Regions from separate parts of the Dyella telluris genome, predicted to be linked through region 1. Evidence: predicted binding sites of a transcription regulator. Region 1 holds the regulator's gene; the other holds the start of a gene.
What was found. Region 1 encodes FliA, which starts transcription of late flagellar genes. Its sites were predicted from a motif close to TAAAGTTTNNCNNNCNNNGGCCGATAA; they were not measured.
Positions count from the first base shown of each region.

Region 1 (14,588 bases):
ACGGCCTGTCGGCCGGCGAGGCCGCCAAGACTTACACGCTGCTGACCATCGGTGACGGTCTGGTGGCGCAGGTGCCGTCGCTGATGCTGTCCATCGCCACCGCCGTGATCGTGACGCGCGTGTCCAAGTCCACCGACATGGGCAAGCAGCTGGTGGGCCAGCTGTTTGGCCAGCCACGTGCGCTCGCGGTGGCGGGCGTGGTGCTGGGCGTGATGGGCCTGATCCCGGGCATGCCGAACATTGCCTTCCTGCTGCTGGGTGGTACGTGCGGTGGCGCGGCATGGCTGATGGTGAAGCGCGATCGCGAAGCGCAGGAGCGCGTGGCCAAGGCCGCGGCCGAGGTGCCGCCGCCGGCTGCTGCGCCCACCGAGCGTCTCGAACTGGGTTGGGAAGACGTCGCCAGCGTCGATCCGCTGGGGCTGGAAGTGGGTTACCGGCTCATTCCGCTGGTGGACACGCACCAGGGCGGCGAGCTGATGGGCCGCATCAAATCGGTGCGCCGCAAGCTGTCGCAGGAGATGGGCTTCCTGGTGCCGGCGGTGCATATCCGCGACAACCTGGATCTGGGCCCGAATACCTACCGCATCACCCTGATGGGCGTGCCGATGGGCGAGGCCGAAGTACACAACGACCGCCTGCTGGCGATCAATCCCGGTCGCGTGCAGGACGGCCTGCAGGGTATTGCCACGCGCGATCCGGCGTTTGGCCTGGAGGCCGTCTGGATCGAGCCGGGCCAGCGCGAAAACGCGCAGAGCCTGGGCTACACAGTGGTGGACCCGGCCACGGTGATGGCCACCCACCTGTCGCACATCCTGCAGAGCCACGCGCACGAACTGCTCAGCCACCAGGACGTGCAGCAGCTGCTGGACCGCCTGGCCCAGAACGCGCCCAAGCTGGTGGAAGACCTGGTGCCCAAGCGCCTGTCGCTGGGCGTGGTGGTCAAGGTCATGCAGAACCTGCTGGCCGAGCGCGTGCCGATCCGCAACATGCGCAGCATCGTCGAAACCTTGGCGGAGCACGCGAGCCAGAGTCAGGATCCCGGCGCACTTACCGCCGCCGTTCGCGTCGCGCTGGGTCGCCAGATCGTGCAGGAGATCTCGGGACTGGGCACGGAGATCCCGGTCATCACGCTGGCGCCAGAACTGGAGCAGATCCTGCTGGGATCGCTCGCAAACGGCGGTGTAGCGGGCGCTGCGGTGGAACCGGGCCTTGCCGACCGCCTGCAGCAGGGCGTCGCCGACGCCGCGCGCAAGCAGGAAATGAGCGGCGAACCCGCTGTTTTGCTGGTCGCGCCGCAGCTTCGTCCGTGGCTCGCGCGCTTTACGCGCCATGTGGCACAGAACCTGCACGTACTGGCCTACAACGAAGTGCCGGACAACCGCCGAGTGCGTTTGGTGCAGGCGCTGGGTCGTTAATCGAACAGACGAGCGAAGGAAGAAGGGATGAGTAGCGCGGGCGCAAAACACAGGCTTTCGATGGCTGCGGCGAACGGCATGGCCGCGTGTCCGAGCCACCTGCTCATCGTCGACGTTTCGCGGAGCAAGGCATGAAGATCAAGCGTTTCGTGGCCCCGGACATGCGCCAGGCCATGCGTGCAGTACGCGAGGACCAGGGGCCGGATGCGGTGATCCTTTCCACGCGCCGGATGGATGACGGCATCGAGATCATCGCCGCGGTGGATTTCGACGAAGCCCTGGTGCGCGAAGCCGCCCGCCACGGCGCACCGCTGGAAGTGGAGCGCGCCAGTGCACCGGCACCTTCGGCCGTGGTGGAGATGAAGCCCGCCGCGCGACGTTCCGACGTCTTGCCGCCGCCGCTGCCGACGGCGAACCGTCGCGACGACGAAGGCGTCACCGTGTCGCTGTCATCGCGTGCCGCAACGCCGGCGCGTTCGGAGCCCGCAGCGGAAGTGCCGGCAACGAAGGTGGTGGAGATGCTGCCCGCCGCACCGAACGCGAAGATTGCCGAGGCGAAACCCGCCGCCGCCGAACCGGTCCCGCCGGTGGCCGACGCCGATGCACCGGCCGCGCTCCATCCCATGCTCGAGCGCGCCATGCAGGACACCGCACGCGTCCGCGCCGAACTGGGCAGCCTGCGCGACCTGCTGGAAACCCAGCTGTCCAGCCTGATCTGGAACGACATGGAGCGCCGCCAGCCGATGCGCGCGCGCATCCTGCGTGAAATGACCCGCCTGGGCATCGAGCCGGACGTCGCCCGCCAGCTGGTGGGTGAGCTGCCGGTGGAGATCAATGCCGAGCAGGCGCGCTATCTGCCGCTAGGCGTACTGAGCCGCAGCCTGTCGATCAGCCCGCGCGATCACGCGGAGCGCCGCACGGTGACCGCCCTGGTCGGTTCCACCGGCGTGGGCAAGACCACCACCATCGCCAAGCTCGCCGCGCGGGCCGTGATGCGCCATGGCGCATCGCAGGTGGCGCTGGTCAGCACCGACCACTACCGCATCGGCGCCGCGGCGCAGCTGGAACATTACGGCCGCCTGCTCGGCGTGCGTGTGTACCCGGCCTACGACGCCGACAGCCTGCGCCAGGTGCTGGAACTGCTGCGCGGTTGCCACACCGTGCTGGTGGACACCGCCGGCCTTGCCGGTGGCGATCCGCGACTGGCGGAACAACTGGAAGTGCTGCGCAACGGCGGCGACTTGCGCGCCTGCCTGGTGCTGGCGGCGAACGCGCACGCATCCTCGCTCGACGAGGCCGTGCGCGCCTACCTGCCGGTGCAGCCGCACGCCTGCATTCTTACCAAGCTCGACGAGGCACCCAGCCTCGGCGGTGCGCTGTCGGTGCTGATTCGTCACCGGCTGGCGCTTGATTACGTCACCGACGGCCAGCGTGTGCCCGAGGACATCGCCACCGCCGACGCGCGTGTGCTGGTGTGCCGTGCCGCGCAGGTGCTCAAGGGCAACGGCCCGGCGGATGACATGGTGATGGCGGATCGATTCGGACTAGCGGTGGCGAACGCATGAACGGTGTTTTCGCAATGAATCAGGCGATGGGGTTGGAAAGCATGCTGCGTGCGCTGACCGAACGACACACCCGGCAAGCGCCGGAACGTGACCAGGCCTACGGACTGAGTGGTGGCGCGCCGCAGAAGCGCTGCCGCGCCATCGCGGTGGCGGGCGGCAAGGGCGGCGTGGGCAAGACCACCGTGTCGGTGAACCTCGGCATGGCGCTGGCCATGCAGGGGCACAAGGTGATCCTGCTGGACGCCGACATGAGTCTGGCCAACATCGACGTGCTGCTGGGCCTTTCGCCCACGCGCCACATCGGGCACCTGCTCGACGGCAGCTGCACCATCGAAGACCTGCTGATGCCGGCCCCGCACGGGCTGAAAGTGGTGCCGGCCGGATCGGGTACGCGCCGCCTCGCCCAGCTGGGCTCGGGTGAGCATGCGGCCGTGATCCGCGCCTTCGACGACCTGGTGTCGCCGCCGGATTATCTGGTGGTGGATACCGCCGCCGGCCTCTCCGACAACGTGGCGATGTTCGCCGCGGCGGCGGACGACGTGGTGGTGGTGGTGTGCGACGAGCCTGCTTCGCTCACCGATGCCTACGCCTTGCTCAAGGTGCTCAGCCGCGATTTCGGCGTGCGCCGGTTCCGCATGGTGGCGAACATGGTGCGCAACATGGGCGAGGCAAAGCAGCTGCACCAGAAGCTCGCAAGGGTTTGCGACCGCTTCCTGGACGTGGCGCTGGATTTCATGGGCCATGTGCCGCACGACGAACGATTGAAGCAGGCCATCCGCCGCCAGAGCGCGGTGGTGGATCTGTGGCCGTCGAGCCGGTCGGGGCTGGCATTCAAGCAATTGGCAGGTGCGGTCGATACATGGGGTGAACCCGAGCGACTGGGCCTGGACCGTATCGCCTTTTTCAGCAGGCAGGCCGCAGTAGCGACGGGGTGGTGACATGAGTGTGGCTTCCGAATATCTGCAGCTGCAGCGGCAGAGTGCCGACGAACTGGTTCGCCAGCATGCGCCCCTGGTACGCAGGATCGCCTATCACCTGATGGGCCGACTGCCGCCCAGCGTGGACGTCAGCGACCTGATTCAGGCCGGCATGATCGGTTTGCTGGAGGCCGCGCGCAATTTCACCACCGGCAAAAACGCGAGTTTCGAGACGTTTGCGGGTATCCGCATCCGTGGTGCGATGCTCGATGAGTTGCGGCGCACCGACTGGACCCCACGGTCGGTGCATCGAAAAGTGCGCGAAATGGCGGAGGTTGTTCGTCAGATTGAAATCGAAACCGGCGCGGATGCCGAGGATGCCGAAGTCATGCGGCGTCTGGGCATGGGTGCCGAGGAATATCACCAGGTGCTGGCCGACGCCGCGAGCGCTCGCCTGCTCAGCCTCTCCGCGCCGGACGACGCGGACGGTGGCGCGGCGTTCGACGTGGCCGACGGCGACAGCCTGAGCCCCGCCGACAGCGTCGAGCATGCCGACATGCGCGGGGCGTTGGTGGAAGCCATTGGCAGCCTGCCCGAGCGCGAACAGCTGGTGATGTCCCTGTATTACGAGGAAGAGCTGAACCTCAAGGAGATCGGTGCGGTGCTCGGCGTGACCGAATCACGCGTGTGCCAGATCCACGGCCAGGCCATCGTGCGCTTGCGTGCGCGCATGAGCGGCTGGAGCGAGGGTCAGCAGGAAGCCTCGAAGAAACAAAGGAAGGGAACGAAAGGCATGTGACACGGGCGCGATCGCCGGAGCAGCAGGCGGGCTTCCGGTTCACGCAGCGCGACGGCCACGGGTTGGCGCCCAGCGACATGCCATCGTTTCAGCAAACCCATCTAGCCAAGTAACGCGCAGCGGAGAAAGCGTTTGGACAAGAATATGAAGATCCTCGTGGTGGACGACTTTTCCACCATGCGGCGCATCGTTCGCAACCTGCTGGTCGAACTGGGTTTCAGCAACGGGCTGATCCAGGAGGCCGACGACGGTGAGAACGCACTGACCATGTTGCGCAACAACAGCTTCGACATGGTCGTGACCGACTGGAACATGCCCAACATGACGGGCATCGATCTGCTGCGCGCCATCCGTGCCGAGCCCACGCTGAAGGGCATGCCGGTGCTCATGGTCACCGCGGAAAACAATCGCGACCAGATCATCGCCGCCGCACAGGCCGGCGTGAATGGCTACATCGTCAAGCCGTTCACCGCCGTCACCCTGCAGGAAAAACTCGGCAAGATTTTTGAACGCCTGGCCGCCAGCGGAGCGAGCGCATGAACGCACAAGTGTCCCTGATGGCGGGAGAAGCCATGCCGCAGGAACTGCATGACCTGCTGAACAGCTCCGACGGCGTCGCCTTCGAGCAGGCGCTCGACGTGCTGGTGCGCCAGCGTGAACAGCGCATGTTCCGCGCGCTGGGCCTGCTGGCCCGTGACCTGCACGATGCCGTGCGTCGCCTCGGTGGCGACCTGGCCCAGGAAGGCGTGCCGGGCAGCGTGGCTGATGCGCGCCAGCATCTGGAAGAAGTGCTCGAAATGAGCTCGCAGGCCGCACACGGCACGCTGGATTTCGCCGAGCGCATGCGTCCGCAGGCCGACGCGCTGGCCGACAGCGCCGCCCGCGTGATCGACGGCAGTGCCGATGGCGACACGGTGCTGACACTGGCGAAGCAGGCGCAGACGTTTGCCAACGAGCATCGCGAAGGCATGGCCGAATTCGTGGTGGCGCAGTCGTGGCAGGACCTGTCTGGCCAGCGCATCAAGAAGGTCGTGAACTTCATCGGCAGCGTGGAGAACTCGCTGCTGGAACTGGTGAGCCTGACCGGCGCGCTGGCTTCGGGCGAAGCCGCCGCGGGCCCGGTGAAGGTCACCAGCCAGGACGAGGCAGATCGCCTGTTGAGCGAATTCGGTTTCTAAGCGCCCAATCATGGCCTCGGTATGGTGCTTGGTTCCTCACCGTCATCCCCGCGGAAGCGGGGATTCAGCGCCTTCGCGCTGGTGTGAACGTCACTGGATTCCCGCCTCCGCGGGAATGACGGTGGGGCAGAACCGGGCGCATGGAAAGGTTTCAAAGGCAGATTAATGATGGATCCCACGCTGGACAGCGAGTTGCGCAACGATTTCCTGGTGGAAGCCGGGGAGCTTGTGCAGCGCCTGGGTGAGCAGTTGGTCGGGCTGGAAAGCGCGCCGCGTGACGCCGATCTGTTGAACGCCGTGTTCCGCGCGTTCCACACGGTGAAGGGCGGCGCGGGCTTTCTCGCCATCGAACCGATGGTGCAGTTGTGCCATCACGCCGAAGACCTGCTCAACGTGGCGCGCAACGGGCAATTGCTGCTCGATGCCAACCGCATGGACGCGCTGCTGGAAGCGTTGGACCTGCTCAACGACATGATGGCGGCCCTGGCCGCCGGCGAGTCGATGGCCATGCCGCCGCCGGCGCTGCTGCAGCGGCTGACGCCGGGTGCCGCGGCGCCCAAGCCGGCTGCGGCACCCAAGCCGGTCGCCCCGCCGGTGGCGCCGCCACCGAGCGACGGCACCATTGACGATTCGGAATTCGAGGCCCTGCTGGACAGCCTGTACGGCACCGGCGGGTCACCGGGCGTGCCGGCGGCTGCACCCGAGTCGGGCAGCATCAGCGACGACGAATTCGAAGCGCTGCTGGACAACCTGCACGGCAAGGGCGGCATGCCCGGTGCGGTGGATGCATCGGTGGCGGCCACGCCGGCCGGTTCGATTTCGGACGACGAGTTCGAATCGCTGCTCGACAATCTTCATGGCAAGGGCGGCGTGCCCGGCACGCAGGCGCCCGCGCCAGCTCCTGCGCCGGTTGCCGCGCCCGCGCCGGCTCCTGCCGCTGCCGCCAAGGCCGCGGCGCCCGCGCCGGAAAATACCGTACGCGTGGATACCGCGCGCCTCGATGCGCTGGTGCATCGTGCCGGTGAACTCGTGTTGGTGCGCAATCGCCTGCTGAGCCTGGCGGCCAAGCAGGGCGACGAAACACTGGAACTCGCCGCCACCGAACTCGATCGCGTGGCCGATGCGCTGCAGAACGCGGTGCTCGGCATGCGCATGCAGCCGGTCGGCCGCCTGTTCCAGCGCTTTCCGCGCATCGTGCGCGACCTGTCGCGCCAGCTTGGCAAGGACGTGGAACTGGTGCAGGAAGGCGAAGGCACCGATCTGGACCGCAGCCTGGTCGAGGCGCTGGCCGACCCGATGGTGCACCTGATCCGCAACGCGCTCGACCACGGCCTGGAAATGCCGGAAGAGCGCGAGCGCGCCGGCAAGCCGCGCAAGGGCAAGGTCACGCTGGGCGCAAGCCAGCGTGGCGAGCGCATCGTCATCACCGTGTCCGATGACGGGCGCGGCATGAATCCCGAGGTCCTGCGCCGCAAGGCGGTGGAGAAGGGCTTGATGGACGAGGCTCAGGCCTCGCGCCTCACCGAGAACGAGTGCTACGAAATCATCTTCCGCCCCGGCTTCAGCACCGCGGCCACCGTCTCCGACATCTCCGGTCGCGGCGTGGGCATGGACGTGGTGAAGACGCGCGTGGTGGAACTGGGCGGCACCCTGAGCGTGCGCTCGCAGTTGGGCAAGGGCAGCACGCTGGAACTGGCGGTGCCGCTTACCCTGGCGATTCAGCGCGTGCTGATGGTGCGCGTGGGCGGACGCCTGCTGGCGCTGCCGCTCAGCAACGTGGAAGAGGTCTTCGAGCTGGCCGCGGGCCAGCAGCAACAGCTGGATGGCCGCTCAGTGGCCGCGCATCGCGGTCGCGCGCTGGCGCTGGCAGATCTCGGCGGCTGGATCGGCGTGGAAGGCCCGGCGGGTCGCCACGTGGTGGTGCTGCACATCGGCCACATGCGCGTGGGTTGCCTGGTGCATGAAGTGATCGGCCGCGAGGACGTGATGGTGAAACCGCTCGGTCCCCTGTTCGAAGGCGTGCCCGCCGTGGCGGGCGCAACCGTCACTGGCGATGGCCGCCTGGCGCTGGTGATGGATCTTGCCGGTTTGTCCGGCAGTGACGGCCAACTCCTCCCCTCCCTCCGAGTGAACACCTGACCATGGATCTGGTAAGTCTCATCGGCACGATCCTGGCGTTCATCGTCATCATCGTCGGCACCATCCTCAAGGGCTCCAGCGTGGAAGCGCTGTGGAACCCTGCGGCCTTCGTCATCGTGTTCCTCGGCACCATCGCCGCGTTGCTGGTGCAGAACTCCGGCAAGGTGCTCAAGCACGCCATGAAGATTTTCCCCATGGTGTACAAGCCGCCGCAGCACCAGCCATCGGACTTGATCAGCCGCATCGTGGGCTGGAGTGAAATCTCGCGTCGCCAGGGCCTGCTCGGCCTGGAGCCGCAGATCGATTCGGAAAGCGACACCTTCGTGCGCAAGGGCCTGCAGCTGCTGGTGGACGGCAGCGAGCCTGAGGCCATCCGCGGCGTGCTGGAAGTGGAAGTGGACGCGCGTGAACACCACGACCTCGCCGGTGCCAAGGTGTTCGAGAACGCCGGCATCTTCTCGCCGACCATGGGCATCATCGGTGCGGTGATGGGGCTGATGGCGGTGATGCAGAACCTGGCCGACCCGAGCAAGCTGGGTCACGGCATCGCCGCGGCGTTCGTCGCGACCATCTACGGCGTGGCGCTGGCGAACCTGCTGATGATCCCGATGTCGGCACGCCTGAAGGCGCTGATCCACAAGCAGACGCAGATGCGCGAGATCCTGATCGAAGGCCTGGTGGCCATCGCTGAAGGCGCGAACCCGCGCCAGATCGAAGCGAAGCTGCAAGGCTACCTGGCGTAACGGGAACGACGATCGTGGCCAGGAAGAAAAAACATCACGAAGACCACGTCAACCACGAGGCCTGGGCGATTCCCTATGCCGACCTGATGACGCTGCTGCTTGCCTTCTTCGTGGTGATGTATGCGGTGTCCGTGGTGAACGAAGGCAAGTACCGCGTGATGTCCAATTCCATCATCGAGGCGTTCAACGGCTCCAGCCGCGTGATTGCACCGATGCCACAGACGCGCGCGCAGCCGCGCAACGTCGACCCCGCCATCGCCTCGCCGCAGACCCGGCCGGGTGCGGCCTCCACGCCCGTGAGCGTGCCGATTCCGGCGTCCCCGCAGCTGGTGCGCGCGGTGGATTCGCGTTCGGCATCGATGTCGCAGGAGAAGCGCAATCTGGAGTCCATCCGGGACCAGGTGCAGCACGCGTTGCAGCCGCTGATCGACAAGCAGATGGTGATCGTGCGCAAGACCACCTCGTGGCTGGAGATCGAGCTGCGTACGGATATCCTGTTTGCCAGCGGCGCGGCCAAGCTGTCGCCCGAGGCGAACGAGGTGCTGGACAGCATGGCGTCCATCCTCCGGCCCTTCCCCAATGCGGTGCGCGTGGAGGGTTACACGGACGACCGACCCATCAATACCGCGCTGTATCCGTCGAACTGGGAACTCTCCGCCGCACGCGCGGCGAGCGTGGCCCGATTGTTTTCGGAGCAAGGTGTTGACCCGTCGCGACTGGGCATCATGGGCTGGGGCGAGTATCGGCCCAGCGCGGACAACACCACCCCGGACGGCCGCAACCACAACCGCCGCGTGCTGATCGTGGTGCTGAGCGGGGAAGACGCACCCAAGCGCCTCCTCAATGATCTGCAGAGCGGCCAACTGACCGCGGACGACAACGGCGCCCCGGCCCCGGCCTCCAGCGCAGCTCCCGTTGCCGTGGCCTCCGCGAACGCCGATGCCCCTGGTGCCACGCCCACCATCGAGGTGGTAGCGCCCAAACCGGTCGACGACGTACCGGTGAACAAGGTCATTCTGTCCAGGCCGGTGCGCACCGCGCAGCAGGATGGCGATGCCCGGCCGGATCTCGCGCCGCACGCGACGCTACCCGATGTCGCCACTGGTGCGATCACGGTGGGCGGTGCGCGGGTGACCTCGCCCGAGCATGGCCCATGACTTGCATAACTGTCTTACCAGCCGCCAAGGCATCAGCAGGGGAGTCAACGCCATGACCCACGCAAACAACAACCAAGATTGGCTCTCCTTCCGCATTGGCGGTCAGCTTTACGCCGCGCCGCTGACGCAGGTGAGCGAGGTGCTGCGTGATGGCGAGCTGACGCCGGTGCCGGGTTCCGCCGGCGACCTGCTTGGCATTCGCCACCTGCGTGGACGCATCGTGCCGGTTCTGGACGGACGGCGTCGCCTGGGCCTGTCGGAAGAAGGGCGCGCCGACCCGTTCCAGGTGCGCCTGGTGATGCTCTCGCACGGTCCGCACCTGGTGGGCATCCGCGTGGATGCCGTGGGCGAGCTGTTGTCGGCCCGTTCGTCGGATATCGCACCGCCCCCGCCGGGCGGCGCGGCGCGCGACGATGAACCCGTGCACGGCGTGCTGCCGTCGCAGGGCGGCTTCGTGGCACTTCTTGACGTACGTCGTCTGTGCCGTCTGCCGCTGGAGCACGAAGCGGCCTGATCCATCCGTCATCGGGCGAGGCTATTCTTGCGGCACCGTGGGGCAACCGGGTTGCCCCGGTCATGCCGCGATGAAAAGGAGACTCGCCCATGTCGTCGCAAGCCCCCGCTTCGCCCGTCGCATCCGCCAGCCAGCGCGCCGTCGTCATCATTGCGGCGGCCTGCGTGCTGGCGTTGCTGTACTTCGGGCGCGAAGTGCTGGTGCCGATCATCCTGGCGATTTTCCTCAGCCTGCTGGTGGCGCCATGGACGCGCCTGTTCCGGCGTGTCGGTTTGGGTCACACCTCGTCAGTTCTCGTCGCGGTCGGCGTGCTGGCGGTGGTGGTCGCCGGCATGGCCACCATGGTCGGCACGCAGGTGGTCCACGTGGCGCGCAGCCTGCCGCAGTACGAAGTGACCATCCGCACCAAGGTGAAGTCCCTGCGCGAGGAAACGCTCGGCCGGCTGGATTTCCTGCAGGGCGAGCTGGGCAAGGTGATCGACGGCAACGGGCAGGGGGCGGCGCCGGCGACGGCCAGTTCGGCCCAGTTGCCCTTTGTGGCGCCGCCCTACCTGACCAACGCGCCGGGCGAAGCCCATCCTGCATCTGCGTCGACCAAGGCGACGTCCGCGCCGCTCACCCTGGTGACCCGCGTGCTGTCCACCGCCTGGGTACCGCTGGAAACGGCGGGCATCGTGCTGGTGGTACTGATCTTCGTGTTGCTGGAACACGAATCCCTGCGTGACCGCTTCATCCGGCTGGCAGGTGGTACCGACCTGCGCGCCACCACGGCGGCGATCAACGATGCGGGCGAGCGCCTGTCGCGCTTCTTCGTTTCCACGTTCTCGGTGAACTTCAGTGTGGGCGTGGCGATCTGGCTGGGCCTGACGGTGATCGGCGTGCCCAGTGCGCCGTTGTGGGGCGTGCTGACCGCGGCGCTGCGTTTCGTGCCTTATGTGGGCGTGTGGCTGGTGGCGGCGCTGGTCAGTGTGTTTGCGGCGGCCGTGGCGCCCGGCTGGTCGCTGCTGGCCATGACCATCGTGCTCTACCTGTTCGTCGAGGTGGTGGTTTCGCAGTTGATCGAACCGTTCCTGTACGGGCATACCACCGGCCTCTCGCCGCTGGCCGTGGTGGTGGCGGCGATTTTCTGGAGCTGGCTGTGGGGGCCGGTGGGGTTGTTGATGTCCACGCCGCTGACCCTGTGCCTGGTGGTTGCCGGCCGTCACGTGAAAGCACTGGACCTGCTCAATGTGTTGCTTGGCGATGCACCGGCGCTCACCCTGCCGCAACGGGTGTATCAGCGCGCACTGTCGGGCGATGCCAACGAAATCATCAGCGAGGCGCGGGACTTCCTGAAGCGCAAGAGTTTCGCGGCCTATTGCGATGCCGTGCTGCTGCCAGCGCTGCAACTGGCGCGGGCCGACCTTTCCGCCGGCGCGATCAACACGGTGCAACAGACGGCCGTGCGGCGTGCCATTGTCACCGTGGTCGAGACCCTCGACAGCCACGAAAGCAAATGGAGTCGCTGGCGGCGGCGCCCGTCCGTGCTTGACGACGCGAACATCGGCCGCAGCCTGCGGCAGCATCGCGAGGATGCCTTTGGTCGCTGGCAAGGCCCGCTCACGGTGGCACCGGGATCGGTGGTGCTTTGCGTGGGACTGGGCTCCATGGCGGATGACCTCTCCACCGAGCTGCTCACGCGCATCCTGCGCGACCTTCATATCGACGCGCGTCACCTTTTCATCGACGACTTCACGGCGTTCGACGCCGAACCGCACCCGGATGCGACAAAGGACGCGGTCTCGATGGTCTACGTCGTCAGCACGCACCCCGAGGCAGAGCGCGATGCCTACGACAACGTGGTGAGCGTGGTGCGTAACCGCCTGCCCAAGGCATGCATCGTGGGGGTGCTGTTTCCGGAGCCGCTGGTGACCGCCGAGGCTACGCTGCCTGCAAATGCCGAGGTCAACGAAGTGGTCAGCTCGCTGGAGCAGGCCGCGCAGCAGGCCATTGTCCGCATTCCTGAAGGCGGTGCGGCGACGGCGTAATGGCCTTGCCGCAAGGACGGAACTAGCCACAGCCGACTCATAGGCGGTCGCACGACAGGCCTGCGCCTGTCGGCGTGGGCGTCCATTGCATCGCTACCAGAGGCGGCTGCGATGGCCTCTGCAGGCTGGCGGGCAACACCGTCCGGTGCAACGCGAGGTCGCTGGATCCGGCGAGGAGATCGTCCGGGAGATCCGTCCTGGACGGCACCGGCAGCGATCTGCCGGGCGCGAAAAAATCAGCCGTAAGGCAGCTGTCTGGCGGTGGCTGGCAGGGTTTGCGGCTCGGACGGGTGCTGCATTTCCTTCGCGTGGCCGAGGGGCCCCTTGGGTCGTGGATCGCCTTGGTAGTCCGTACTTTTACCTAACTGGCATACGTGGATTTTCGCTTGTCCGGTGCCCGTGATCCGTAGACGCTGAAGGCCGAAATAAGAAGTTTCTTACATAAGAGGCCGCACGTCCCGTGCGTCCCGGTGCGCCCCCACTTATCGCCCAGAGCTTCTATGAAACGACTTGTGCCTGCGCTTCTTTTGCTTGCCGTTACCGCGGCTGCACCGGCCCTTGCGACCGAGGGCGGTGTCGGCAGATCGATTACCGGCCTGCAGGCGGCATCCTATTCGGGCCTGGTGCCACCGACTCCGGGATGGAACTGGCAGCTGGCCTACGCCTATTACAACGGCGACATCGGCGGCTCCAGGGAAGTCCCGCTGACGGGTGGCGGGTCCTCACTGGGTATCAAAGCGGAGTTTCAGTTGTTCGAAGCCGTAGGCATGTACATCTGGAACACCAAGCCATCGTCATGGAACTTCGCCTCGATGGTCGAACTGCCGTTTGCCTACGTGGGTGCAACGGCCGATGTCGATTTCGGGCGCCTGCATGCGAGCACGCATGACAGCGCCACAGGCCTGTACGACATGACCTTCGTACCGGTGATCGCCAGCCATCACTTCAGCCAGACACAACACCTTTCGCTGGCCCTGTACATCGAAGCGCCGACTGGCGATTACACCAAGGGAAATCTGGCCAACACGAGCTTGAATACCTGGGTGTTCACGCCGACGGTGGGTTATACGCAGCTGTTCTCGCAGGGTTCGCTGGAATGGAGCACCACGGCAGGTGTGGATTTCTATACCAAGGATGACGCCACCAACTACCAGAACGGTTCGGTTTTCCACGTCGATTCGCTGCTGGTGAAGCGTTTCCCCTCGGGTTGGGGTATTGGCGGCGTGGGCGGCTGGATCTACCAGATCGACAAGGACACGGGCCCGCTGGCCGATCGGCTCAATGGCTTCAAGGGTCGGGCCGTGTCATTGGGCCCGATGGTGAACTACCTGAAGAAGTGGCAGGGTGGCCAGGTTGAATTTTCGCTGCGCTGGCTGCACGAGTTCGACGTGAAGAACCGCACGCAGGGTAATCCTGCCATGTTGTCAGCGTCGATCTCGCTCTGACCGACGATGCCCCGCGGAGAGTGCGGACCCGCGCGCACGCCGCGTGCAGCGACGTGCGCGTCCGCTCATGCGTTCCTCAGAGAAGGAACTTGGGAACGGCGGGCAGGATCACGAAGCGATAGTTCCATCGCGCACCCGGGATGGACGACTGCTGGATCACCGAGTACTGCACCTCGAAGCCGTACTTGATGGGTATGCCCGCCAGCTTGGTGGTGTAGTTGACGCCCAGACCCACCGGAAAATTGACCTTGTTGCCGCCGCCTTGGGCATTCCAGTTGATGGAAATGTTCGGCGTCATGCCGATATGCCATTTGCCGGCCTCGTCCAGCTTGCGCTGGATGAAGTACTGGATGTTGGTCATGTTCACGTTCGGCCGGTTCTTCTTGCTGGAGGCGAACGACCACCATTGCTGCGGGAAGATGCCGCCGATCCACTTCGAGCCCATGTAGGCAAGCACGGCCGAGGGGCCGGCGGAATATTTGCCCGTGCCCAGGACCGCCTGACTGGCGGTGGGAAGCATGACGGTGCCACCCACGCCCCACACAAGGACGCCACCGTTGCTCAGTTTCGTACCTGCCGAGGGCGAGACCAGGCCCACGTAAGTGATATCGCCAAGACCCGTCGTGCGGCTGTACGGGTCGTTGATGATGGATGCCGTTCTCGGGTCCTGGGCGATCTGCAGCGGCGTA
Region 1 covers NZ_CP060412.1:1,134,355-1,148,942, reverse strand. Annotated here, with positions in the region: gene flhA (flagellar biosynthesis protein FlhA) at 1-1,415, shown strand, start outside; gene flhF (flagellar biosynthesis GTPase FlhF) at 1,547-2,980, shown strand; gene H8F01_RS05355 (nucleotide-binding protein) at 2,995-3,918, shown strand; gene H8F01_RS05350 (RNA polymerase sigma factor FliA) at 3,920-4,696, shown strand; gene cheY (chemotaxis response regulator CheY) at 4,829-5,236, shown strand; gene H8F01_RS05340 (protein phosphatase CheZ) at 5,233-5,874, shown strand; gene H8F01_RS05335 (chemotaxis protein CheA) at 6,043-8,013, shown strand; gene H8F01_RS05330 (flagellar motor protein) at 8,016-8,756, shown strand; gene motD (flagellar motor protein MotD) at 8,771-9,913, shown strand; gene H8F01_RS05320 (chemotaxis protein CheW) at 9,966-10,427, shown strand; gene H8F01_RS05315 (AI-2E family transporter) at 10,517-12,454, shown strand; gene H8F01_RS05310 (SphA family protein) at 12,955-13,899, shown strand; gene H8F01_RS05305 (hypothetical protein) at 13,976-14,588, opposite strand, start outside.

Region 2 (14,588 bases), 460 kb from region 1:
TCGCTCCATCGGCCTGTTCTCGGGCACGGCGATCAACATGACCCAGATGTGCGGCATCGGGCCGTTCATCACCATTCCCATCATGGTGGCCGCCATGGGCGGGCCGCAGGCGGTCATCGGCTGGATCGCCGGCGCCATCCTGGCCATGGCCGATGGCCTGGTGTGGGCCGAACTGGGCGCGGCCATGCCGGGTTCCGGCGGCACTTATGTGTACCTGCGCGAGGCGTTCCAGTACCGCACCGGCAAGCTCATGCCGTTCCTGTTCATCTGGACGATGCTGCTGGCGATTCCGCTGCTAATGTCCACCGGCATCATCGGCATGGTGGAGTACCTGCAGTTCTTCTTCCCCAACCTGGGCTGGTGGCCGGTGCACCTGATCGGCCTGGCCTCCACGGCCGTGGTCACGTGGATGCTTTACCGCCGCATCGAATCGGTACGCTCGATAACCATCGGGCTGTGGATCATCATGCTGGTCTCGGTGATCGGCGTGGCGGCAGCCGGCTTCTCGCACTTCCACGCCGAGTTTGCCTTTGCCTATCCCGCGGATACCTTCGGCGGTCATTTCTTCGTGGGGCTCGGCGCCGGCCTGATCATCGGCATCTACGACTATCTCGGCTACAACACCACCGCCTACATCGGTGACGAACTGCGCGACCCGGGTCGCACCATGCCCGGCTCCATCATTGTCTCTGTCATCGCCATGATGGTGGTCTACCTGCTGCTCAACATCAGCGTGCTCGGCGTGGCGCCGTGGCAGGAAATCGCACAGTCCAAGTCGGTGGCGTCACTGGTGGTGGAGCGAAGCTGGGGCCATCTGGCCGCCGCGGTGATGACGGTGCTGATCATCGTCACCGCGTTCGCCTCGGTGTTCACCGGCCTGCTGGGCGGTTCGCGCGTACCCTTCCAGGCCGCGCAGGACAAGGTGTTCCTGTCCGTGTTCAGCCGCCTGCACACCAGGCACGGCTTCCCGCACGTGGCCCTGCTCACCATGGGCGTGGTCACCGCGATCGGTACGTTCTTCGACCTTACCGAAGTGATCAACATGCTGCTGGCTGCCACCATCATCGTGCAATCCATCGCACAGATCGCCGCACTGGTGGTGCTGCGCCGACGCCAGCCGAACCTGCCGCGACCGTACAAACAATGGCTTTACCCGGTGCCGTGCATCGTCGCGCTGGTCGGCTGGATCTATGTGTACGTATCAGCCTCCACCTTGTCGCTGGTCCTGTCCGGCCTGTGGATCGTCGCCGGTCTGGTGGTGTTTGCCATCTGGGCCCGCGTGAACCAGTCCTGGCCGTTTGCGCCCGTGGAAGTACGCGAAACCTATCTTGGGAAACAGTAACGCCATGCACACTCCTGCCAGACACGCGCTAGGGATGATGGTCGCGATGACGTTGTCCGCCACGCCGGCCGTCCATGCCCAGGTGGCCTACGCGCCCACACAGGTCGCCGCCGACGCCGGCACCACCACCGCCATCGGTCACTGGCAGATCCAGGACAGCGCCAAGGCGCAGCAAGGTGGTGCCGATATCTCCGCCACGGGTTACCCCACCGAAGGCTGGTACCCGGTGAGCGGACGCGCCACCGTGATGGCCGGCCTGCTGGAGAACAAGACGTTCAAGAACGACGTGTTCTACGGCGACAACCTGCGCGCCGTGCAGGTGCCGGAGGCCAGCGGCAATCTCTTCGTGGTGCCCTGGTGGTATCGCACCGAGATCACCCTGCCCCAGAGTGAGGCCGCACGCCACACACTGCTGCGTACCAACGGCCTGATCGCAAGCGCCGACCTGTGGGTGAACGGCCATCAGGTGGCCGACCACACCGAGATCGCCGGTGCTTATCCCGTGCACGAGTTCGATGTCACGCACTGGGTACATGCGGGCGCCAACGTGCTCGCGTTGCGCGTGCATCCGGGCGACCCACGACAGAGCCTGTCGATCGGATGGGTAGACTGGAACCCCACGCCGCCGGACAACAACATGGGTCCGTGGCGCGGCGTGGATGTCGTGCAGACCGGACCGGTCGCGCTGAGCTTTCCTCATGTGCAACCGACGTTGTCGCTGCCTGACCTGGCGCGCGCCACACTGGACGTAAAAGTCACCGCGAAGAACCTGGACAGCGTGGCGCACGACGCCACCATCACCGGCACGGTGGCCGGCGTACCGCTGCAACAGACCGTGCACCTCGCGCCCGGCCAGACGCAGGTCGTCGCTTTCTCGCCGAAAACCACGCCGGGCCTCGCACTGGATCATCCGAAAGTCTGGTGGCCCGTCGGCATGGGTGAGCATCCGCTGTACCAACTCGAGCTGGCGGCAGCCGTCGATGGCGCAACCTCGGATCGAGCCACCACCAGCTTCGGCATCCGCAGCGTCAGTTCGCACCTCACCAGGCAGGGCTATCGCCAGTTCGTCGTCAACGGCAAGCCGCTGCTGATCCGCGGTGCGGGCTGGGCACCGGACATGTTCCTGCGCGACGATCCGGCCCGCATGGAGGCCGAGTTCAGCTACGTGCTCAATCTTGGCCTCAACACCATCCGCAGCGAAGGCAAGCTGGAAAACCAGCGCTTCTATGACCTGGCCGACCGCTACGGCGTGATGATCCTGGCGGGCTGGGAGTGCTGCGACAAATGGGAGTCCGCCGCCAAGACCGGTGGCTCGCCGTGGACCGATGCCGACCGGAAGGTCGCCGAAGATTCCATGGCCACCGAAGCGCGCCTGCTGCGCAACCACCCTTCCGTGATCGGCTTCCTGATCGGCAGCGACAACGCCCCTCCCCCGCCCATCGCCAAGATGTACGTCGACACGCTGCACGCGGCGGACTGGTCCTTGCCCATCATTTCGGCGGCGGTGCCGCAGGGTACGGCCGAAACGGGCCCGTCCGGTCTGAAGATGGCCGGCCCGTACGACTGGATTCCGCCCTCCTACTGGTACGCCGACAAGTTGGGCGGCGCCTTCGGCTTCGACTCCGAAGTGAGCGCGGGCGCTGACATTCCGCGCCTTGAGGACGTACAGCACATGCTGTCGCCGCAGGAGCAGGAAGCGCTGTGGAAATACCCGGAGCAGCGGCAGTACCACGCCTCGGCGGACTGGTCGACCTTCGCCGTGCTTACGCCCTTCAGCAACGCGCTTGCCCAGCGCTACGGCGCACCCACCAGCCTGGCCGACTACGTAGCCAAGGCCCAGCTGGACAACTACGACAACGTGCGCGCGCAGTTCGAGGCATTCAGCGCGCGCATGGACGCCGCCAAGCCGGCCACCGGCGTGATCTACTGGATGCTCAACAACGCGTGGCCCTCGCTGCACTGGCACCTGTACGACTACTACATGAATCCGGCCGGCGCCTACTTCGGCGCAAAGAAAGCCAACGAGCCGGTGCACATCCAGTACGCGTACGACACCAAGGGCATCGTGCTGGTGAACCACACGCTGGACGATGCCTATGGCCTGCAGGCGCACATCCGCGTGCGCAACCTGGATGGCAGCGTGCGCTACGAAAAGCAGCTGCAGGGCATTGAGCTGGCCGGCAACCACACGAAACAACTGTCCACGCTGCCGGCCGTCAACGGCCTGTCATCCACCTACTTCGTCGAGCTTGACCTTGCCTCCACCGATGGCAAGCCGGTCAGCCGCAACGTGTACTGGCTATCCACCAAGGCCGACGTGCTCGACTGGCCGAACTCCAACTGGTACCTCACGCCACTCACGCAGTACGGTGATCTGACTGCACTGAAGTCCTTGCCCCCCGCGACCAGCGAGGTACATGCCAGCACACACCACGACGGCAATGACAACGTCACCACCGTCACGTTGTCGGTGCCCGCAGCATCGCCCGCCGTGGCGCTGTTCCAGCATGTCTCGATCAAGCGCAGCGCCGGAGGCGAGCTTGCGCTGCCCCTGACGTGGACTGACAATGACGTCACGCTCTGGCCCGGTGAGTCGATCACGCTGACCGCGCGCTATGCATCGCAGGGAACAGCCGAGCCTGTCATCGAAGTGAGTGGATGGAACGTTCAGGCCCGAAGCGTTCCGGCCGCCGTCACGCAGGGTGAAAATCATTGAAGACGCAAAGGCTTCCATGTCGCGTGTGACCATCAACGATGTCGCCCGTGCATCGGACACCTCGAAGAAGACGGTGTCGCGCGTGCTCAACAACGAGCCGAACGTGCGCGACTCGGTCCGGCAGCGCGTGCTGGCGGCCGTGGCGGAGCTCAACTACCGGCCGCTGACGTCGGCACGCAGCCTGGCGACCAATCGTTCGTTCTCCATCGGGCTGCTCTACGACAACCTGTCACCCAGCTACATCATGGAAGTGCAGGCCGGTGTGCTGGAGGCCTGCGAGGCCAAGCAGTACGGCATGATGGTGCAGCCGCTGGTGTCGACTGCGCCGGACTTCGTGGAGCGCGTGGAAGGCATTCTGCTCAGGCACCAGCCCGATGGGCTGATCCTGACGCCGCCCATCACCGACCACGCCAAGCTGCTCAGCCACCTGCGCAAGATCGACCTGCCGTTTGCCTCCATTGCCCCGCGCCAGCCCAAGGGCTGCATCGGCGTGATGCTGCGCGAGCGCGAGGCCGCGGCGGCGATGGTGGCGCACCTGGTATCGCTGGGTCATCGTCGCATTGCCCATATCCTTGGCGACCCCAAGCACGGCGCTGGCATCTGGCGCCTGGCCGGCTATCGCGATGGCCTGGAGCGCGCGGGCCTGAAGGAAAACCCGGCGTACATGGTGCAGGGCCAGTTCTCGTTCGAATCCGGCGTGGCGGCTGCACGCCGGCTGCTCGCGCTGAAGAACCGCCCTTCCGCCATCTTCGCGGCCGACGATGACATGGCCGTGGGCGCCATCTGGGCAGCGGCCGAGGCCGGCGTGTCCGTACCGGGCGAGATCTCCATCTGCGGCTTCGACGACACCACCATCGCCACGCAGGTGTGGCCGCCGCTCACCACCGTGCACCAGCCCGTGCGCGACATGGGCAAGCGCGCCACCGAAGAATTGCTGCTGCGCGTGCTGGGCAAGGGCGAAGCCCGCATGGTCGAGGTGGCCTACGAAATGCGCATGCGCGCATCGACCGCACCCGCCCCCTGACGCGCACGCTATCCTGCGAACCAGCCACCGATCGAAAGGATCCGTCCATGCCCGCCACGCCTGACGCCAGCCCCGCGACACGGAAGTACCACTTCATTTCAGGGCTGCCGCGCTCGGGCACCACGCTGCTGGCAGCCATCCTCAACCAGAACCCGCGTTTCCGCGCCGGCATGACCAGCCCGCTGGCCGACATCATGGGCCTGGTGATGGCCGAGGCCAGCAGCAAGAACGACTTCTCCTTCGACGTATCCGACGAACAACGCGTGGCGCTGTTGCGCGGCCTGGTCGAGAACTTCTACTCCGTGCAGAACGATGCCGGCGTGGTGTTCGACACCAGCCGGCTGTGGTGCAGCCGCATGCAACTGCTCAACACCCTGTTCCCGGGCGTGAAGGTCATTGCCTGCGTGCGCCAGCTGGCCTGGGTGCTGGACAGCATGGAGCGGCTCGTACAGCGGCAGCCGGTGAGCGTGAGCAAGGTGTTCCGCTTCGACACCAACACCACCGTGTACTCACGTGTGGAGGCGCTGACCGATCCACGCGGCATGGTGGGCTTTGCCTACCAGGCCACCAAGGAGGCGTTCTACGGCCAGTTCGCGCAGAAGCACCTGCTGATGCTGACCTACGAAAGCCTGGTGGCCGACCCAGCCGCCGCCATGCGCGCCGTGTATCGCTTCCTCGACGAGCCCTGGTTCGAGCACGACTTCGACCATATCCAATACAACGCGGACGAATTCGATGCGCGTGTCGGCATGCCCGGCCTGCACTCCGTACGACCGAAAGTGCAGTCCATCGAACGCCAGCCCGTGCTGCCTCGCGAGGTGTTCGGGCGCTTTGCCAACGAAGCGTTCTGGGCCGACCCGAAGAACAACGTCAACCAGGTGCCCATCGTCTGAAGGGCCCGCATCGTCGCAAAGGACAAAGGCCGCTTTCGCGGCCTTTTTTTCTGTCGGTCGATTTTCCCTACGTGGGAGAGGAAGCCTCTTCCTCGTGGCGCCAGCCATTCTCGAACACCAGCGCATCCAGCGACTGCCGCGTGGCCCACTTCTCCTGCTGCAGCATGGGCTCGCTGTAGAACTCGTCGACATGACCCAGGCACAGCACGGCCACCGGGCGGGCACCTGACGGCAGGCCCAGCAACTTGCCGAGCTGGTCGGGATTGAACAGCGACACCCAACCCATGCCGATGCCTTCCGCACGGGCCGCCAGCCACATGTTCTGAATAGCGCACGCGACCGAGGCCAGATCCATCTCGGGCATGGTGCGGCGACCGAATACGTGCTCCTCGCGTCGATCCATCAAGGCGGCCACCAGCACCTCGCCGCATTCCCGCACGCCCTCCACTTTCAAGCGCATGAACTCGCTGCCGCGTTCACCGAGCGCCTCGGCGGTCAGCTGTCGCTCCTCGTCGACCAGGGTGACGATCTGCTGACGCAGCGCCGGTTCGGTGATGCGGATGAAACGCCATGGCTGCATGAAGCCGACACTTGGCCCCAGATGCGCCGCCCGTAGCAAGCGCTCGAGCAGCGCAGGCTCCAGCGGCTCGGGCAGGAAATGCCGCATATCGCGACGCTGTTCGATAACGCGATAAATGGCCGCGATATCGGTGTCGTTGTAACGTCTCATGAGGGCGAAGCTTCGAAGGATGGCTGGCGTCACCGACGAGGCTAACAGACGAAGCTTTCGAGCGGATGTTTCGAAGCCTCAGCACACGTCGTAGCCCGGATGAAGCCAACGGCGGAATCCGGGACCGCGACTTGCCGTGCGCACGGGGTATGGCAATTCACCCGCCCCTGACCCCACCCCGGATTCTCGCTGCGCTTCATCCGGGCTACGTGTGATTTCTTGCGACGGTCAGTTTGATTTGACGTAGAACACGTAAGTCGCCGTATACGGCACGCCGACCTTGGTGCCCTCCCGCGTGGGCGCTGATGCCGGCGCCACGCCGCCCTTGGTTTCCACGCGCTGCACGTAAACGACCTTGCTCAAGATGCCCGGCGTGGCATCGGGGCTGACCTTGATCAGCAACCACGGAATATCCGCGCTCGCCTGCCTGGCCGGCACCGTGGCAACCGGCGCCTCCTTGTCGCGAACCACCTTGCTGCCATCGGCCGCCTCCCAGGACGGGCCGGCGTAGTGATGGATCACCCCGCTCGCGCTGCGCAACTCCGCCAGCGGCGCTTCAAATGTCCACTTCGGCGCGGAGCCGGTTTCCGCCGTGCTCGTATAGATCTGCACACCGGTGGCCTTGGCCGTGAACGCCACCTTGTAACCCGCCGGCGGCTGCAACGTGGCGGGTGTCGCGTCCTGCGCGTGCGATGCGGCGATACCGGCAAGAAAGCATGTGGCGGCGACCCGCTTTCCGAATGTCGATGTTAGGTTCATGGGTTTTCCCGTTGGATTCGAACGTTCACTGGTCCATGGCGTGCGTCTGCTTTGGATCGAAGATGGACGTGCAAGTCGGTGTCCTTCACCCATACATACCCACAATGGATGCCCAATGACATAGCTCGCGTGTCTAAGAGCGCCCTGCTTCGCCGGCTTAGCCTTCCAGATGGCGACGTCTGGATTGCGCCAGCCGACTCACACCGTGAATGGCAAGCGCCAACACCACCAGCACTGCACCCAATCCAGCAACGGGTATCCAGCCACCGCGTTGCCAGGCGATCACAGCACCCCATGCACCGAACGCGCCACCGACAAACATGCCACCCATGAACACCGTATTGACCCGACTGCGCGCTTCCGGGCGCAACGCATAGATCACATGCTGGTTGCTGACCAACGCAATCTGCTCACCAAAATCCAGAAGGATGACGCCGACGATCAACCCAGCCACGCTCGGCCACCCTGCAAACACCAACCACGATAACAACATCACGACAGCACCAAGGCCGATGATCAGGTGCGGCCCCTTGCGATCAGCCACCCTGCCTGCCAAGGGCGCCGCAAGCACACCAATGGCTCCCAGGATGCCAAAAGCACCGGCCGCCTCTGCACCGAGGTGAAAGTGGGCCTCCAGCCTCAGGGCCAGAATGCTCCAGAACGCAATGAACGAACCGAACAGCAAGGCTTGAATGGTCGTCGCTCGCACGAGCGCCGGTTCTTGCGCCAGGAGCGTACCCAGTGAACGCATCAGCGTGGCGTAGGTTTCCGTGGTGCTGGCTGCGCGACTGGGCAGCGTTGCCCACAGAAGGCCTGCTGCCGCGGCCGAGAGCAGCGCGCCGCACCAGTAGGCCGCACGCCACCCGAATTGCTCTCCGATGTACCCGCCAAAAGCCCGACTGAAGAGAATCCCGCACAGCAAGCCGGCCATGACTCTTCCAACGACGCGTCCTCGTTGTTCAGGGTTGGCGAGTTCTGCTGCAAACGGCACGATCTGCTGCGCAACGGAGGCGGTGATGCCGACGAGTGCCGAAGCGACAACCAGGACAAGGGCATTGGGTGACAGAGCAAGAAGCACCAGCGCCAGCACCAGACACAACGTCTGCGCAATGATCAGCGGCCGGCGCGCGATGCGGTCGCCAAGCGGAATAACGCAGACCAGGCCTCCGGCATATCCAAGCTGGGTGATGGTGGGAACCCAGTCAACGATGCCGGCCTGACCGTCAAACGCGCTCTGCAACAAACCTAACAGCGGCTGGTTGTAATAGATGTTCGCCACGCAGACACCACAGGATGCCGCCATGGCTAAAGTCAGTACCGGCCCGATCGATGGGGCGGGAGCCGACGCCGGGGTACTCGCCTTTCCAGGACGGCCCGCAGACTCCAGAGAAGCATTCTGTTCGCTCATGCCGCACCCCGGATCGAGATGACTGGAAGCGGTGAATCAACAGGCGGTCGCTTTGCCGCACGGTGCCGACATGGTCCATCGGATCGACCGGCAAGTCCAACGCCTGCGGAAACCAGGAGTGACCATGCGCATCATCGCCATCTCCCAGCTGAGTGCTCCTTGACGCTTATGCCCGCGTCAGGTCGAAAGCAGGCATCCGCGTTGGGCTCACTTTGCTAACGGACTTTCCCCGAGGGATGGTTTCGCGGCCCCATCCCGGATTCTCGCTGCGCTTCATCCGGGCTACGTGTTGGCGAGTAGCCCGGATGGAGGCGTAGCCGGAATCCGGGAAGGCACGGCATAGATACGTTGGTGCGGGCGTCGGGGTGGGTATCGGGTGAGTGATGGTTTCGCGGCCCCATCCCGGATTCTCGCTGCGCTTCATCCGGGCTACGTGTTGGCGAGTAGCCCGGATGGAGGCGTAGCCGGAATCCGGGAAGGCACGGCAAAGATACGTTGGTGCAGGCTTCGGGGTGGGTATCGGGTGAGTGATGGTTTCGCGGCTCCATCCCGGATTCTCGCTGCGCTTCATCCGGGCTACGTGTTGGCGAGCAGGCCGGACGGAGGCGTAGCCGGAATCCGGGAAGGCACGGCAAAGATACGTTGGTGCGGGCTTCGGGGTGGGTATCGGGTGAATGATGGCTTCGCGGCCCCATCCCGGATTTTCGCTGCGCTTCATCCGGGCTACGCGTTGGCGAGTAGCCCGGACGGAGGCGTAGCCGGAATCCGGGAAGGCACGGCAAAGATACGTTGGTGCGGGCTTCGGGGTGGGTATCGGGTGAGTGATGGTTTCGCGGTCCCATCCCGGATTCTCGCTGCGCTACATCCGGGCTACGTGTTGGCGAGTAGCCCGGATGGAGGCGTAGCCGGAATCCGGGAAGGCACGGCATAGATACGTTGGTGCGGGCTTCGGGGTGGGTATCGGGTGAGTGATGGTTTCGCGGTCCCATCCCGGATTCTCGCTGCGCTTCATCCGGGCTACGGTGCTGGTGGCTTACCACGCATCGATGCCTTGCAGCAGTTTCTTGGCCAGTCGCGGCTGTCGGAGTTGCTCCAGCCACCACTCCAGCGCGCGGCCATGGTGATCGCCGCGCCAGCCAACGTAGAGCCGGTTGGGTTCGCGCGGGGCGGCCATGCGTTTCTCCACCAGTTCGCCACGCTTGAGCAGCGATTGCACGCGTTGCCGTGGAAGCCAGCCAACGCCAAGGCCTTCGCGCTGCGCGAGGATCTTGGCGCGCATGCTCGGCACCGCCAGCGTGGTCTGGCCACCCTGGATGCCATAGCTGTGGCTGCCCAGGCCGCGAGCGGTATCGGCCACTACCACGGCGCGATACGGCAGCAATGGTTCCTGCTGCAGCGGCTCGGCGACCTTCGCCAGCGGATGGCGTGGTGACACGGCGAATACCCACTCCATGACACCCAGTTCCGCCCAGCGCAGGTCGGGAATGGCAGGCGGCGCATTGGTGGCGCCGATCACCAGGTCGGCGCGGCCATCGCGCAGCGCCTCCCAGGTGCCGTTGAGCACTTCGTGGGTCACGCGCAGCAGCACTTCGGAAGCCAGGGCGTCGAACGCGCGGATGACCGGCAGCAGCGTGTCGAACTCCAGGATTTCGTCAGTGACGATCCACAGCCGGTCTTCCCAGCCGCCGGCCACCTGCTTCACCCGGCGCGTGAGTCGCGAGACGTCCTGCGCCAGCCGGGCGGATTCTTCGGCCAGCAGCTGGCCGGCGGGCGTGAGCTGCATGCGGTAGCGGCGGCGGTCGAACAGCAGCGCATCGAAACGCGCCTCCAGCTGCCGCGCGGCGTGCGAAACGGTTGAGGGCGCCTTGCCCAGCATCTGGGCCGCGCGCGACAGGCTTCCCCGGGCGTGGATGGCTTGCAGCAAGGCCAGTTCGTCGTCTGACAACATGTTCGACACCTTCGAACGTGTGCACCGATGCCATGGTACGGCAAAGCGCGGCCTGGCGCGCAGCATGGTGATCGTTCCCTCCCAATCACTTCCGGAGCATCACCATGAAACGCTACGCAGACAAAACCGTACTCGTCACTGGCGGCAACAGTGGCATCGGCCTGGCCGCCGCCAAGGCTTACGCCGCCGAAGGCGCCCGCGTGATCATCACCGGCCGCGACGCCACGGCGCTGAAGCAGGCGGCCGACGCGATCGGCCCGACCGCCCTTGCCCTGCGCAGCGATGCCGCTTCGCTGGCCGACGGCAAGGCACTGGCCCATGAGCTCACCGGGCGCGGGTTGCGCCTGGACGCTGTCTTCATCAATGCCGGCATCGCCAAGTTCGCTTCGCTGGAGAACGCTGACGAGACGCTGTGGAACCAGATTTTCGATACCAACGTGAAGGGCCCCTACTTCCAGCTGCAGGCATTGCTGCCGCTGCTGAACCAGGGCGCGGCCATCGTGATCAATGGCTCCATCAATGCGCACATCGGCATGCCGGATACCTCCATCTACGCTGCCAGCAAGGCGGCACTGGTGAGCATGGCCCGCACCTTGTCGGCCGAGTTGCTGCCGCGCGGTGTGCGCGTGAACGTGGTGAGCCCGGGCCCGGTGAGCACGCCGATCTACAACAAGCTGGGCGTGGATGCCGCCGCGCTGGATGCGGTGGCCGGGCAGATCCAGGCACAGATTCCGCTGGGCCGGTTCGGCACGCCGGAAGAGATCGCCTCCACGGTGTTGCACCTCACCGCGCGCGAGTCGGCCTTCATCGTCGGTACTGAAGTCATCGTCGACGGCGGCATGAGCCAGTTGTAATGGATGGAAGACACGGGCCGCACCCCTTCGTGGGTGCGGCACTGCCCTTTTTTCGGCGCCTGTCGACACCTGCACCAGCCCGCAAACTCTTGCGCCAGGCTTTCGGACGGCCAACCGTCCGGCCGCGCCCGGCAACGCCACGCCCCGCTCAACTTTCCACCTTCTACGCCGATAAAAGTTCAGCGCGGAGTAGTGGGCTCCGTAATTCCCGGAGCGAATATGTTGGTCCTGATCGGTGCGATCGTCGTACTTGCGTCCGTGCTGGGCGGCTTTGTGCTGTCGCACGGAGAGATTCTTGCCTTGTGGCAGCCGTATGAGCTGCTGATCATCGGTGGCGGCGCGCTGGGTGCCTTCCTGTCGGCCAACCCGCCCAAGGTGGTCAAGGCGGCGATCACCGATGCCATCGGCCTGCTCAAGGGCCCCAAGTACAAGAAGCAGGATTACGTGGACCTGCTGTCCATGCTCTACGACCTGTTCAGCCTGATCCGCAAGGAAGGTCTGCTCGGCGTGGAGGAACACATTGAAGATCCGCAGGCCAGCTCGCTGTTCTCCGCCTACCCGCGCCTTCTGCGCGAGCACCACCTGATCGAATTCACCACCGACTGCCTGCGCCTGATCGTGGGCGGCAGCATGAACCCGCACGAGCTGGAACAGTTGCTGGACGTGGAGCTGGAAACCCATCACCACGAAGCGCTGGCGCCTGCGATGGCGGTGACGAAGATGGCCGATGCGCTGCCGGGCTTCGGCATCGTGGCGGCCGTGCTCGGCATCGTCACCACCATGGGCCAGCTCGACGGCGACACCTCGCGCATCGGCATGCACATTGCCGGCGCGCTGGTGGGCACCTTCCTCGGCATCCTGCTCTGCTACGGCTTCCTTGGCCCGCTCGGCTCGGCCATGGAAAACCGCGTGCAGGAAGACGGCAAGGCGTTCGAGTGCGTGAAGATCGCCCTGCTCGCCAGCCTGCGCGGCTACAACCCGAAGGTGTCAGTGGAATTCGCGCGCAAGGCGCTCTCCACGCAATCGCGCCCGGGCTTCCAGGATCTTGAAGAACACCTCAAGGCGCCGCGCGCCAAGGCGGCGACGTGAGCGAACAAGGCGAGCAGCTGCCGCCCATCATCATCCGCCGTGTAAAGAAGGCGGCGCACGGCCACCACGGTGGCGCCTGGAAGGTGGCCTACGCGGACTTTGTCACCGCCATGATGGCCTTCTTCCTGGTCATGTGGCTGATCGGCGCGGGCACGCGGCAGCAGCGCGCTGCCATTTCGGAATACTTCAAGAACCCCAGCATGACGCCCGGCACGGCCACCATGGCTCCGCCGGGACAGGCCGGCCCGGGTGGCGCCAGCAACAGCATGATCAAGCTGGGAGGTGCGATGGACATGTCGCACGGCCCCGGCAAGGACACCAAGGGCGTGGCCGCCAGCGCCGATCCGAAGGAGATCGAAAAGGAAGCGCGCAAGCAGGAACGCGCGCGCCTTGAAGAGTTGATGCAGCAGCTGCAGGCAGCCATCGAGAGCAGCCAGGCGCTGGAACCGTTCAAGGACCAGCTGTTGCTGGACATCACGCCCGAAGGCCTGCGCATCCAGATCGTGGACAAGCAGAACCGCCCGATGTTCGACACGGGCAGTGCACAGCTGCGGCCATACACCACCAAGATCCTGGAAGAGCTGGCCAGCTTCATCAATCGCGTGCCCAACCGCATCAGCCTGTCGGGCCACACCGACGACGCGCCGTATACCAGCGACCATCAATACAGCAACTGGGAGCTCTCCGCCGATCGCGCCAATGCCGCGCGACGCTCCTTGCTCTCCGGTGGCCTCACCGAAGACAAGATTGCTCGCGTGGTGGGCCTGGCCTCCTCCGTGCCGTTTGACCGCGTGAACCCCGGCGACCCGATCAATCGACGCATCAGCATCATCGTGATGAATCGTCAGGCCGAGGCCGCCTCGCTTTCACAGGAAAGCGGACCCGAAGAAATGAAGGTACCCACGGCCCCGCTGCCCACGGTGACACCGGTCGCCGCCGCCGCGCCGGCCATCATCACGGTCGCACCGGCGGAACCCGACGGTGCGGGCCATGCCGATGCTCCCGCGCAGGCTGGCCCTCACTCACCGTAAGGCAGGTGGTGCCTTGCGGGCACCATACGGGTGCGCATTCATCAATGCATGGCGCTCTCCCGCGCGCCGTGCGCACCCGCCGATCCGACGCGTATGCAAAACCTTGGGCTATGTAGACCCCATGTACACCCAAAACGGGCTATGCTCGAAGACTGGCCTGACAGCTTGACCGACCGCTATCGATCGAGGTTGCAGCTCATGTTCAAGCTTGGGCGATGGTCCATGCTCAATCTGCTGATTGCGATGATGAGCGTCATGGTGCTGATCGCCGTGATCGTGCCCATCTGGCGCACCCTAGGCACCCGGCAACATATTGCCGACGCCGTGCTGGATGCGAGCGCACTGAAAGTGGTGGTGCTGGAAGCGGCCACGGTTCGCGGCGGGCTGGCCGAGGTCCGTTCCAATGACCTGCACTACAACCCCAAGGCCTCCATCGGCACCTATGTGGCCTCGGCCGAAATCGCCGACGGCGGCCTGATCACCCTGCACACCCGCAACACCGGCACCAGCCCCGACCCCATCCTGATGCTGATTCCCAGCGAACGGAACGGCAAGGAAGGCGCCGAGATCACCTGGACGTGCAAGATGATGCAGAACGCCTATGCGTTGTCCCCTCCCGATTGCCTGAAGCAGGACAGCACTCAGCCGGCCCCTGCGAATTCGCCGACGCCTCGTGTCACGACGGCAGCTGCCGCACAGGCGCTCACGCGCACTGACACGACGCACTAAAGCCCCGGGGCAAGATGCCCCGGGCGATCAACCGTGGGCGGCGCCACCCTCAGCTGCCAGCGCGT
Region 2 covers NZ_CP060412.1:674,084-688,671, forward strand. Annotated here, with positions in the region: gene H8F01_RS03205 (APC family permease) at 1-1,342, shown strand, start outside; gene H8F01_RS03210 (glycoside hydrolase family 2 protein) at 1,389-4,058, shown strand; gene H8F01_RS03215 (LacI family DNA-binding transcriptional regulator) at 4,075-5,082, shown strand; gene H8F01_RS03220 (sulfotransferase family protein) at 5,130-5,975, shown strand; gene bluB (5,6-dimethylbenzimidazole synthase) at 6,043-6,705, opposite strand; gene H8F01_RS03230 (DUF3455 domain-containing protein) at 6,934-7,464, opposite strand; gene H8F01_RS03235 (MFS transporter) at 7,622-8,872, opposite strand; gene H8F01_RS03240 (LysR family transcriptional regulator) at 9,906-10,820, opposite strand; gene H8F01_RS03245 (SDR family oxidoreductase) at 10,925-11,674, shown strand; gene motA (flagellar motor stator protein MotA) at 11,894-12,763, shown strand; gene motB (flagellar motor protein MotB) at 12,760-13,794, shown strand; gene H8F01_RS03260 (hypothetical protein) at 13,993-14,523, shown strand; gene H8F01_RS03265 (hypothetical protein) at 14,551-14,588, opposite strand, start outside.
Region 2: motA (flagellar motor stator protein MotA) is a predicted target of FliA. The motif match lies at 11,823-11,849, and genes of this name have one in related genera.